2 linked regions of the Planctellipticum variicoloris genome follow. The protein of the gene in region 1 interacts with the protein of each later gene in a pairwise test. Links are inferred from orthologs where the notes say so. Each region holds a gene or a part of one and is shown in the gene's direction. Other genes may lie near its edges. The genes, in order: SH412_RS24675 and lpdA.

Region 1 (6,011 bases):
CGCCGTTCAATGGCCGCTTGCACCAGGGCCGAGCCGACGTCGAAGAACGAAAAACTGGAGAAGGGGGCAACGCAGCGTCACCCTCTCCTCCGGCTATTCCCTGCTCGCTATTCCCTTTTCGCTTCCAGCCACCCGCTACGGCCCGGAAACCGCCAATTCCGGCAGAGCCTTCTTCAGCTCTTCCACCCCGCTGCTCGTGAAGTTGATGCTGTTGCTCAGGTTCAGCTTCTTCAGTTTCTTGAAGCCGGCGACCGTCTTCAGAGCTTCGTTCGTGAGCTGCGTATCGGCCAGGTTGAGATCCTCCAGCTCCGTCAGACCGGACAGCCCCTTCAGCCCCTCGTCCGTGACCTGGGTGTTCTGCAGGCTGAGCGTTCGCAGCTTCTTCAGCCCGACGAGCGACTTGAGCCCTTCGTCCGACACGCCGGTCGACCAGAGCTTCAGAGTCTCCAGGTTGGTCAGCTTCTCCAGGTGCTTCATGCCGGAATCGCCGAAGATCCCTTCGCTGAGGTCCAGTTCCTTCAAACCGGTCAGGTCGGCGATATTCGCCAGGCCGTCGTCGCGGATCAGCGTATCCCGCAGCAGCAGCCGGTTGAGGTCTTTCATCTCCTTGACGATCGCAATCCCCTTGTTGCCGACCTGAGTTCGCACGAGCGAGAGAAACTTCAGCTTCTTGAGCGGGGCGAGGGCTTCCAGGCCGGCGTCTTTCAGACGAGTGTCGTCGAGTTCGAGCGCGGTCAGGTTCGTCAGCGTCTTGAGTTGTGCCAGACTGGCGTCGTCGAAACTGCCCCCCCAGAGATTCAGCTCGGTCAGCTTCGTGCACTGGCTGATCGGCTCGACCCCTTTGCTGGTGACCTTGCTTCCTTCCAGCTTGAGCGACGTCAGATTCGGAAACTTCTTGTTCAGGTCCGCCATCCCTGCATCGGACATGTTCGTGAACCGCAGGTCGAGCTGTCGCAGGTTCTTGAGGGCCGAGAGAGTGTCCAGCGCGGCGCTGGTGAAGTCCGTCCGACGTGCCAGCAGGTTCGTCAAGTTGCTGAAGCCGGCGACGATGGCGGCCCCTTCGTCGTTGACCTTCGTGTTGCGCAGTTCGAGAACGCGGATCTTCTTGAGTCCCGCGACCAGCTTGAAGGTCTCGTTGCTGACCCCCGGACCCGAGATCCGCAGCACCTCCACTTCAGGAAGACGCGCAATCTCCGTCAACAGCTCCGTGGCCTTGGCGGCGTCTTCCATCGAAACGTCGACCAGATCGACGGCCACAACCTGCTGATCTTTGTTGAGCTGGATTTGCGCCCCTGCATCCTTAAGCGTCTGAATGACGGCAGCATCATCCGGAGTTGCCGTCACGGCGGGGGCGACCTCGCCCTCCACCTTCTTCTCCGGAGCCGGCGCGGACGGGCAACCAACGAGACAGGACAGCATCAGCGCCCAGACGGGCAGCAACCGACGAAACATAAGAGTCAACCTTGCAGGCGAGAGTGAAAGCGGGCGATCCCGTCGAATCTATCAAGGTACCGGCGCGCCGGGGCGGACGCAAATCGCCGGCTTGTTCGCGCGAGGCTCAATTCTCCACTCACGGGTGGCCGGGGCTGGAGCGTCGTCGCGAAGCCCCGGGCTGAGATTGCGACCGAAGACCGGGGCTTCCCTTCGGTCCAGCCCCGGCCACCCCAAAAGTCTCTGCCGGCAACGCCGGTAGGCAACGGGACGCCTGCCGCGTAAACTGTTGGTCGGTCAGGAATGACGAATGGTCGCAAGGGAGTGAATCGCGTGTCCGCTGCGGATGATCTGACGCCGAGTCAGCGGGAAGCCGTCGAGCACTTCGAGGGACCGCTCCTGGTTCTGGCCGGCCCCGGATCGGGAAAGACTCGCGTCATCACCCGGCGGATCGCGCGGCTGATCGAGCGCGGCGTCGATCCGCGCGCCATCCTGGCCATCACGTTCACCAACAAAGCCTCCCGCGAGATGGCCGAACGGGTGCAGAAACTGCTCCCCGGTTCGCGCGTCTGGGTCAGCACCTTCCACAGGTTCTGCGCGCGGATGCTCCGCGAGCAGGGCCGGGCCGTCGGGCTGGAAGCCAATTTCTCGATCTTCGACACGTCCGAACAACACCAGCTCCTGAAGCAGGTGCTGCACGACCAGGACATCGACGCGACACACTTCCCGCCCGCCAAAGTGGGGCAGCGGATCAGTCAGGCCAAGAACGAACTGATCACTCCCGAACGCTATCGCGAGATGTATCAGGAACGGGTCGGCGACCACTTTCAATCGGTCGTCTCGCGCGTCTATCCCGAATATCAGAAGCGTTTGCTGGCCGCGAACGCCGTCGACTTCGACGACCTGCTGGTCCACATGGCGATTCTGCTGCAGCAGCACGAGGAACTGCGGCGGATGTGGGATCGGCGGTTCCGGTTCGTCCTCGTCGACGAGTACCAGGACACCAACCGGGCGCAGTATCAGATCGTCGCCCAGCTTTCGCAGGAGCTGCCGAATCTGTGCGCCACCGGCGATCCGGACCAGTCGATCTACGGCTGGCGCGGCGCCCAGATCGAAAACATCCTCCGCTTCGAACGGGACTTTCCGCAGGTCCGCGTCGTCCGACTGGAGGACAACTTCCGCAGTACGCCGGAGATCCTGCGGGCCGCCGACACGCTGATCGCCCACAACCGCCAGCGAAAGCACAAGACGCTGAAGTCGAACCGCCCGGCTGGCGCCCCGGTCGAGTTTCGCCGGTACGACGACGGCCGGCAGGAAGCGGATTCGATCGCCGCCGAGATCCACGACCTGGTCAAGTCCGGCCAGCGTCGCTGGTCGGACTTCGCAATCTTCTACCGGGTCAACGCGCTGTCCCGCTCGCTCGAAACGTCGCTGGCCCGGCGGAAGATTCCCTTCCAGCTCGCCGGCGGGGTGGCGTTCTACGAGCGTTCGGAAGTCAAGGACCTGCTGGCCTATCTGCGGCTGATCGAAAACCCGCAGGACCGGGCCGCGTTTCAGCGCGTGGTCAACGTCCCCACGCGTGGCATCGGCAAAACGTCGCTCGACCGGATGCTCCGCTGGTCCGATGAAGTGCAGATTCCCATGCTGGAAGTCGCCCGGAGCGCTGGCCGGATTCCCAAGCTCCCCAAGCGGGCCGCGGCAGCGCTGCGGCAGTTTGCCGACCTCATCGACGAACTGGCCCACGTCGCGCGAACGGGGCTGGTGGTCGATCTGCTGCAAGCCGTTCTGGCGCGGACCGGCTACGGGCATCACTGGACGGTGGATGCCTCCGAAGAGGACATGCAGCGGAAGTCGAACGTCGACGAACTGATCTCCGCCGCCCGGCAGTACGACGAACAGACCACCCGCGAGCCGGCGAATGACATTCCGGCGCTGACGGGTTTTCTCGAATCGGCGAGCCTGGCGCAGGATCTCGACAGCCTGGACGCGGAATCCGGAGCGGTGACCCTGATGACGCTGCACGCGGCGAAGGGACTGGAGTTTCCCTGCGTGTACCTCGTCGCCGTCGAGCAAAACCTCATCCCGCACGAGCGCTCGCTGCGGAATAACGATCCCTCGCAGCTCGAAGAAGAACGCCGGCTGCTGTTCGTCGGGATCACGCGGGCCGAGGAGAGTCTCGTCCTGACGCACACGCTCCGGCGGGAACTGCACGGCCGCAGCCTCAGCACGATTCCCAGCGACTTCTTCAACGAAGTCGATGCGATCCATCGCGACTGCGGCGGGACGGACTTTCCGCTGGACGACGTCGAAGAAGAACCGGCGCGGCCGCTGCGAGCCCGGGAGAAACTCCCGCCGGCGACAACCGTTGCTGACAAGGCCGACCGCCTCTCGGCCCTGCGGGCGGCGATGGGCGACGGCCGCCCTCTGTTGACCACGGGAGCAGCGCTGCAGAGCGGAGTGCTGCAGGCCGCGGAACTGCCGCAAGGCTTCGCTCTGGGGATGCAGGTCAGGCATCCGCGGTACGGCCTGGGAACGGTCGTCGAAGTCTCCGGGATGTCCCGGCACCGGACAGTAACGGTGGAGTTTGCCGCGGATGAGCGCCGGGAATCCTTCATCGCCGCCAAGTGCCCATTGCAGCCGGTGGGGCTGAGGTGAGGCAGGAGCGAATAGCGAGCAGGGAATAGCGAATAGCCGGAAGAAGAAGGCCGATCGCTTATCGCTGATCGCCAGAGAAGAAGCTCATGTTCCATGCCTCCTGCGCCCCGGAGGGGCGATAGATCCCTCCGGAACTGGACATCCCTCACTTCCTTCCCGCTGGTTCTGGCCGCACGCTACAGCAGCCTCACTCCTCCCCGAGCCGGCGTTTGAGACGGGCGATCTCCTGACGCAGCCGACGGTTCTCCTCGACGAGCGATTCCCGCTCCGGGGGAGCGGTGGCGGACTGGCGGACGATCCGGTCTTCGGTGAAGTAGACGCTCGCCAGCAGGCTGGTTTTGCAGTAGGCACTGTGCTCGTGACCTTCACGGTCGAGATACCGGATGGCATAAATCCGCTCCCGTTTCTCGCCATACCAGCCGGGTCCGAACGGCGACCAGCGCGCGGAAAGGAGTTCGCCGCCAAGCGACGCCACGTAGGCATTGATCCGGCTGTGGTCGAATACGCCGGCGCCGATCCGGATCGCCACCATGAGCGCGATCAGGACCGGCACGATCAGGAATGCGGTTTCCATAGCCCGAATGATTCACCCCGTTCCAGGACAACGGCGTCCCGCGGCGTAGAAGGTGTTGTCACATCAGCACTTCGACGCCACAAATAGGCCGGGGGTGAGTTGACAGGGTTTGCTGCCGTTGGCCTTCGATTTCCACCCCGGAAAACCGATCGAATCGAGGTCTCCCGGGCGCAGCTCACCGGCGAGGCTGGTTCAATCGTCGTCGTCGCGAGGATCCGCTGGGCGAGGGGTTCGCCACGACGTGGCATCAGCGTCTGATCAAGGCTGCGGCGGAGATCACGGTCAGCGCCCGCCGTGTGGGGGCCGGTTGAGCGCAAGTTGGCCGTCGACAGACGAGTACCGCTGGATCTCGCAGGCGGTGCTCGCCTGGCCGCGCAGCCCCTGACGCCTTCTCCAGTCGCGCTGCCATGGACCCGACATCAGCATTCGACGTTCCCGGGGAGGGGGGCGTTCTGCGCGCCGCCCGGCGCAGATCACCGTTCGATGGCCGCTTGCTCTCGGACCGAGCCGACGTCGAAATGATGAACTGCTTGATGAATCATGCGGGCTAAATCACCGACCGCGACTATGGCGCACTTTTGCAAGTGCCTGGGCAACAAGACGTTATAGCGAACAGACAGTTTCTGCTGCGAAAGCGTGAAAAAGCGAGCGGCATTCCAAATCCAGACACTGTCCGGCGTGCCTCACGATCGTAGCCGGCGATTTCGTCGAAGCCGTCCCTCGGTAGTCCGCGGTCCAGACGGCCGCTACCATACCCATCAATCTCTGGCGATCTTTCCAGGCGTCTCCAACCGCCGCCATTCCTCGGAGTCTGCAGCATGAAGTGTCGTTCGTGGGCTGTCTGGTCCCTCCTCGCCGGTAGCCTCGCCACGGGGCCGCTGACTGCCGCCGATACCGTCGACGGCAAGGTCTATACTCAGGTCCCGGAAGTTGTCGACGGTAAGTCGCCGGCGCGAAGCACGGCCCCGGATTTCAGCGCCGGGCCGGTCCCCGCCTGGATCTGGGGGCCGAATCGGGACACCCGCTACTTCCTTAAGCAAACCCTTCCCGCCGCCGTCAAATCCGCCTGGATCAAGGTCTCGGCCGACAATCACGTCGCCGTCTGGCTCAACGGCCAGAAAGTCGGCGGCAGTGACGAGTGGCAGGCGCCCGCCACGCTCGACCTGACGAAGTCGCTCAAATCGGGCGAAAATACCCTGATCCTCGAAGTCTGGAATGATGGCGGAATCAGCGCTGCGCTGGCGAAGGTCGTCCTGTCCGACGCGGCCGGGAAGGCCTCCTACCTGGTCACCGATGAGAGCTGGGCCGTCCTTGCCTCGAAGGACTCGACCGAAAAACTGGCCGTCGAGAC
Region 2 (5,929 bases), 4.9 Mb from region 1 along the record:
TATCGCGAGGCCCGCGATGGTCAGGTGCTGATGGAAGGGATCAACGAAGCGGGGGCGATGTCGTCGTTCGTCGCGGCGGGGACGGCGTACGCGAACGTCGGCATCAACATGGTGCCGTTCTACACGTATTATTCGATGTTCGGCTTCCAGCGGGTCGGCGATCTGATCTGGCTGGCGGGCGACTCCCGCTGCAAGGGCTTCCTCTGCGGGGGGACCTCCGGGCGGACGACGCTCAATGGGGAAGGCCTCCAGCACCAGGACGGCCACAGCCAGCTCATGGCGAGCAGCGTCCCGAACCTGCTGGCCTACGACCCCTGCTTCGGCTACGAGCTGGCGGTGATCATTCAGAATGGCATGGACCGGATGTACGGTCGCGGTGAAGACATCTTCTACTACCTGTCGGTCTACAACGAGTCCTTCGTGCAGCCGACGATGCCCGAAGGGGTCGAAGAAGGGATTCTGAAGGGGCTCTATCCGCTCGATCCGAAGCTGACCGCGAAGAAGCGGGGGGGACGTCCTCAGTTGATGGGGAGCGGCCCGATCCTGCGGGAGACGATTCGCGCTCAGACGATTCTGGCCGAAAAGTTCGGCGTGCAGGCCGACGTCTGGAGCATCACCAGCTTCAACGAATTGAAGCGGGACGCTCAGTCGACCGCCCGCTGGAACGCCCTGCATCCGGACCAGAAGCCGCGCACCAGTTACCTGGAATCGGCCGTGTCCGGCGTGAAGGGGCCGTTCATCGTTTCGAGCGAGAACGTGCAGCTCGTCGCGGAGCAGTTGCGGCCCTATATGCCGGGGCAGTACGTGGTTCTCGGCACGGACGGGTTCGGTCGGAGCGAGGCGCGCAGCACGCTGCGACGGCACTTCGAGATCGATGCGGAATGCGTGGCCTACTACGCCCTGCTGGCGCTGTCCCGCGAGGGGCAGTTCGATCCGCGCAAGCTGCCGCAGGCTCTGCGGGAACTGGGCGTCGATCCGGAAAAAGTCGACCCCGCGTTCGCCTGAAATCGTGTCGCGCCGTCGGGAGCGAGCTCCCGGCGGCGTCGATTGCAGACAGACTGTCAGCCGGCGTGAAGGCCGGAAGTTCGAGGCGGTTCACCGTCAGTCATGATGGAGCCGCCCCAGAGAAAATTGGGACGTCATGACGATTGAATTCAAACTGCCCGAACTGGCGGAGGGAATCGAGTCCGCCGACATTGCGGATATCCTCGTCGCCGCCGGAGATACGATTCAGGCCGACCAGGTCGTGATGGCTCTGGAAACCGACAAGGCCGTGATGGATCTCCGCTGCCCCCACGCGGGGAAGATTGGCAAGATCCTGGTCAAAGCCGGCGACACGGTCAAAGTCGGCCAGCCGATGCTGAGTATCGAGCCCTCGGGCGCCGCGGCGTCCAGCGTCAACGGCGGAGCGGCGAAAGCGGCTCCCGCCAAGGCGGCGCCCGTCGCGGCCTCTGTTGCCCGGGCCACTGCACCTGCTCCGGTCGCAGTCGCCTCCGTCGCCGGCCTGCCGATTCCTGCCGGCCCCGCCACCCGGCGACTGGCGCGAGAACTCGGCCTGAAGCTGGAAGCCCTGCGCGGCTCCGGCCCCGGCGGTCGAATCACTATGGAAGACGTCGCACGGGCGGCGGCCGGGAGCAGCTCGGGCGGCGGCGGCCTTGTCGCTCCGCCTCTCCCGGACTTCTCCAAGTTCGGCCCCGTCGAGCGGATCGCGTTTACCAAGCTGCAGAAGACGGCCGCCAACAACCTCAGCCTTGCCTGGCAGCTCATCCCCCACGTCACCCAGCACGACCTGGCCGACATCACCGAGACCGAAGCCACCCGTCGGCGGTTCCAGGAATCGGTCGGCAAGAGCGGCGTGAAGGTCACCATGACCGCGGTCGCTATCAAAGCGGCGGTGGCCTGCCTCAAGGCGTTCCCGAATTTCAATGCGAGCTACGATTCGGCGAAGGCCGAAGTCGTGTTGAAGCAGTATTACAACATCGGCGTCGCCGTCGACACCCCCAACGGCCTGGTCGTCCCGGTCCTCCGCGACTGCGACAAAAAGACGATCCTGCAGATCGCGACCGAGCTGGGCGAGATCGCCGAGAAGGCCCGCAACGGCAAGCTCGAGATCAAGGACATGATGGGGGGGACGTTTACCATTACCAATCTGGGAGGGATCGGCGGGACGTCCTTCACGCCGATCGTCAACTACCCGGAAGTCGCCATCCTGGGGATGTCCCGCAGCCAGCAGCAATTGCAGCTCGTCGACGGCGAAGTCCAGAGCCGGCTGATGCTGCCGCTGTCACTCTCTTACGATCATCGCGTGGTCAACGGCGCCGACGCCGCCCGCTTCATCGTCAAGCTGAGCGGGCTGTTTTCCGACGCCTTCCGCCTGCTGGTCGAATGCTGATCGGTTGGTGCCGAGGCTGCTGAGCGGCTAGAATTTCCTGGAGCCCGCGGGTTGCGATCCGCGGGCTCCTTCGCTGAATCGCCCGATCAATGCTCCTTGCTGAGAACAGAGTTTCCATGGCAGACATCCAGGCTCAACTGCTGGTCCTCGGTGGCGGTCCCGGCGGATATCCCGCCGCGTTTGAAGCCGCCGATCACGGGTTGAAAGTCGTCATGATCAACGACGACGAACGACCGGGCGGCGTCTGCCTCAACCGCGGCTGCATCCCGTCGAAGGCGCTCCTGCACGTCGCCAAGCTGATCAACGAAAGCAGCGAAGCCTCCGACTGGGGACTGACCTTCGCCAAGCCCAAAATCGACCTGAACAAGCTGCGAGACTGGAAGAACGCCGTCGTCGGCAAGCTGTCGGGAGGCGTCGGCGAGCTGTGCAAGGCGCGCGGCGTCGAACTGATTCCCGGCCGCGGCACCTTCATCAACGATCATCTGCTGGAAGTGAAGACCCGCGCCGGCAAGACGCTGACGGTCGAATTCGAGAAGTGCATCATCGCCACTGGGTCGACGCCCGCCGTGCCGCCGGTCTTTCAGATCGGCGATCCGCGCGTGATGGATTCGACCGGCGCGCTCGAACTGGCGGACATCCCCGGCAGCCTGCTGGTCGTCGGCGGCGGGTACATCGGCCTGGAAATGGGGAGCGTCTACGCCGCCCTGGGCTCGAAGGTCACCGTTGTCGAACTGACCGGCGGACTGCTGCCGGGTGCGGACCGCGATCTCGTCCGCCCGCTGCAGAAGCGGCTGGAATCGCACTTGGAAGCGATTCATCTCAACACGAAGGTCGAGGCTCTCGCGGCCGCGAAGAACGGTATCACCGCCACCCTCGCAGGCGAAGGAGTCGCCCCCAAGCAGACCTTCGACCGCGTCCTGATTTCGATTGGACGACGCCCGACCAGCAAGGGTTTCGGCCTGGAGAACACCGGCGTCGAAGTCGACGAGAAGGGCTTCATCAAGGTCGACGCCCAGCGCCGGACCAACGTGCCCCACCTGTTCGCCATCGGCGATGTCGCCGGCGAACCGATGCTCGCCCATAAGGCGACCCGCGAAGCCAAGGTCGCGGCCGAAGCGATTCTGGGGCAGCCCTCCGCTTTCGACAATACCGCGATTCCCGCCGTGGTTTTCACCGATCCGGAAATTGCCTGGGTCGGCCTGATGGAGCCCGAGGCCAAGGCCCGCGGACGTGATGTCAAAGTGGTCAAATTCCCCTGGGCCGCCTCAGGCCGGGCGATGACCCTGGCGCGGACGGAAGGGCTCACGAAGCTGGTGCTGGATCCCGCCACGGAACGGGTGCTGGGCATCGGCATCGTCGGCCCCGGCGCCGGCGAGATGATCGCGGAGGCCGCCCTGGCGGTCGAAACCGCAGCCGTCGCCCGCGACCTGGCGGAAACGATCCACGCCCACCCGACGCTGTCGGAAACCCTGATGGAAGCCGCAGAAGCCAGCTACGGCCAGGCGACGCACTTCTATCGCCCGAAGCGATGACGGACTCACGAAGTCTTCATCGCCGGGTGGACCATCGGCTATTGTGGCTGCTCGTCACCGGTCACTTGCAACAGCCCCCGCTGCAACACGAGGGGCGGGCCGGATTCGAAGCGTACGTCTGAGATCCAGTGCGCTGTTGGATAGATACGCAGTTCGTAAACGTATTCGCCCGGTGGATGATTCCCGAGGGCGAAGAACGTATATCCGCAGAGGTTCCCCTTAGTCAGCGGAGGGATCTTCTTCGGAGAACCCGAGTATCCCGCCGATACCGGCCACGTCTTCATGTTTCCGACCGCCAGCGGGGTAGGCTTGGGGGAGCCTTTCTTGACCACGGTCGCTTGCCGTGGCGAAATCTGCTGACGGTAGCGAATGCACGGCATTTCAACCGTGTTCCGTTCCGTTCCACGCCAGCCGCGCGGAATGACGGCCAATGTCATCGGCCAATACACCGTTTCCGTCAGCTCGCGGTCGGCGAATATCTGTCCGGGGAGATTGTTTGGCGTCACATCGACGTTGGCATAGAACCCGGTACGCTGGAGAAGCGTCACCACGTCGCCGATCGGTTCACCGCTTTCCAGCCGCGTGAAGGTGAATTGCTTTACGTAGGGAGCCGGGTTGGCCGGCAAGATCGGAGGCGGCTGGCGCGTCCACCAATACAGGCCCAATAACGCGGCGATCAGCAGCGCCGCGCCAATCACCATCCAACGCCAGTGTCGATTCTGTTTCACGTTTTCAGTGACCCGGAAAGGCCGCGACTGACTCATTTCCGTTTCGCGTCCCCAAGGCCCGCCAGACGCCCAGGTCGATTCCATCGGCGACAAAACGGACGCTGCCATCCGCGACAAGCACGTTGACGCCACCCGCATGCAGACTCGACGCGGGCATCAGGATGAGATCGACATCCACATCGAAGTCTTCGGGTCCGTTGTAGCATCCGGTCTGATTCGGAGCGAGAATGTGGTCATAACCGTACGACAAACGGTAGTTCATCGCGTTCGCGCCAAAGTGCAAAGGATATGTTGTCGTGCGATGATTGCGACAGTTCTCAGCCGCCAGATCCTCCTCCCCGCGCCCTGAGTATCGTGTTTCCGTCCACCACAAGAACCGCCGCGGTTCTCGATCCATGATCTCTGCGGTCCACGGCCCTCCCTTCAACGGCCGGACCAGTCGTTCCGCCATGGCGACTGTGTTCGACAGCCCGTCCGAAACGTCGCTGGGACGAGTATCCCGAGTCCGCGAATTTCGAAAGCCATTCATCGGCTCGAAGATCCGGAAGTGTATCCCGTCATTGAAGAAATAACTGGAGTCGCCCACAGCCATATTGGAAGTGACGATTGCATCTTCCGGGCACGCCAAAGTGGGGACTTGAAAATTCTCCGGAACTCTCTGCTCTAGAAGTGCCGTTCGCACGGCGGCCGCGTCCAAGTGCGGCAAGAGGCGATAGTACGCAGGTTCTGGTTTTTGCGACGTGGGAAACACACCTGTGCTTTCTGCGATCGACGCGATCCCGATGCCGATCTGCCGCAGATGATTCTGGCAAGTGGCTCGGCGCGATGCCCGGCGGCTCTGTTGAACCGCCGGGATCAGCAAGGCCGCAAGCAGACCCAGAATGCCTGCGACCACCAGCACTTCAATGATGGTGACGCCACTTCGGTCACAGCATCGATCACTACGAGTGTTTTGCATTCCGGCTCCGCCTTTCATGCATTCAAGTTCTGGAACTGCTCATTCTTCCGGCGCCGAGCTAGTGAAGAAGTAGGTCCAAGCTCCGCCGCCATACCGGTACTCGACTTGGTACATAACCGTCGCATCCTCGTCGGCAGGAAATATTAACTCATTAATCCTCCATTTGTAGAACCAGCCGTAGCCATCCATGTAATACGAACCAACGTAGTCGTAGTTCTCCGTTGCAATCAGCGTCCAAACGCCGTTGTTGACGGAGTACACCTTGGCTCGAAAGTCGTAGCTCGGGTCGGTCTGGATCTGCTCATCGAACACACGGAAG

Evidence for each region.
Region 2: the proteins of SH412_RS24675 (region 1) and lpdA interact in binary tests that used the Escherichia coli proteins (3 or more experiments, as listed by UniProt). The link is inferred for Planctellipticum variicoloris from one-to-one orthologs.

Annotation. Positions count from the first base shown.
Region 1 is NZ_CP130886.1:6,308,297-6,314,307, reverse strand. Bases 1,410-4,425 are described here. They hold SH412_RS24675 (ATP-dependent helicase), read left to right. Parts: upstream 1,410-1,764; coding sequence 1,765-4,086; downstream 4,087-4,425. Other genes in these bases: SH412_RS24670 (hypothetical protein), read right to left, coding at 4,274-4,425; SH412_RS24680 (leucine-rich repeat domain-containing protein), read right to left, coding at 1,410-1,452. In the rest of the region: more of SH412_RS24680, read right to left, coding at 136-1,409; more of SH412_RS24670, read right to left, coding at 4,426-4,660; SH412_RS24665 (c-type cytochrome), read left to right, coding at 5,479-6,011. UniProt on the Escherichia coli protein: A helicase with DNA-dependent ATPase activity. Unwinds DNA duplexes with 3'-5' polarity. Translocates on single-stranded DNA with 3'-5' polarity. Initiates unwinding more efficiently from a nicked substrate than double-stranded DNA.
Region 2 is NZ_CP130886.1:1,387,006-1,392,934, forward strand. The notes cover bases 1,783-4,716. They hold lpdA (dihydrolipoyl dehydrogenase), read left to right. Parts: upstream 1,783-2,508; coding sequence 2,509-3,924; downstream 3,925-4,716. Other genes in these bases: SH412_RS05480 (2-oxo acid dehydrogenase subunit E2), read left to right, coding at 1,783-2,392; SH412_RS05490 (hypothetical protein), read right to left, coding at 3,963-4,688; SH412_RS05495 (DUF1559 family PulG-like putative transporter), read right to left, coding at 4,657-4,716. In the rest of the region: aceE (pyruvate dehydrogenase (acetyl-transferring), homodimeric type), read left to right, coding at 1-1,005; more of SH412_RS05480, read left to right, coding at 1,142-1,782; more of SH412_RS05495, read right to left, coding at 4,717-5,628; SH412_RS05500 (hypothetical protein), read right to left, coding at 5,650-5,929. UniProt on the Escherichia coli protein: Lipoamide dehydrogenase is a component of the glycine cleavage system as well as of the alpha-ketoacid dehydrogenase complexes.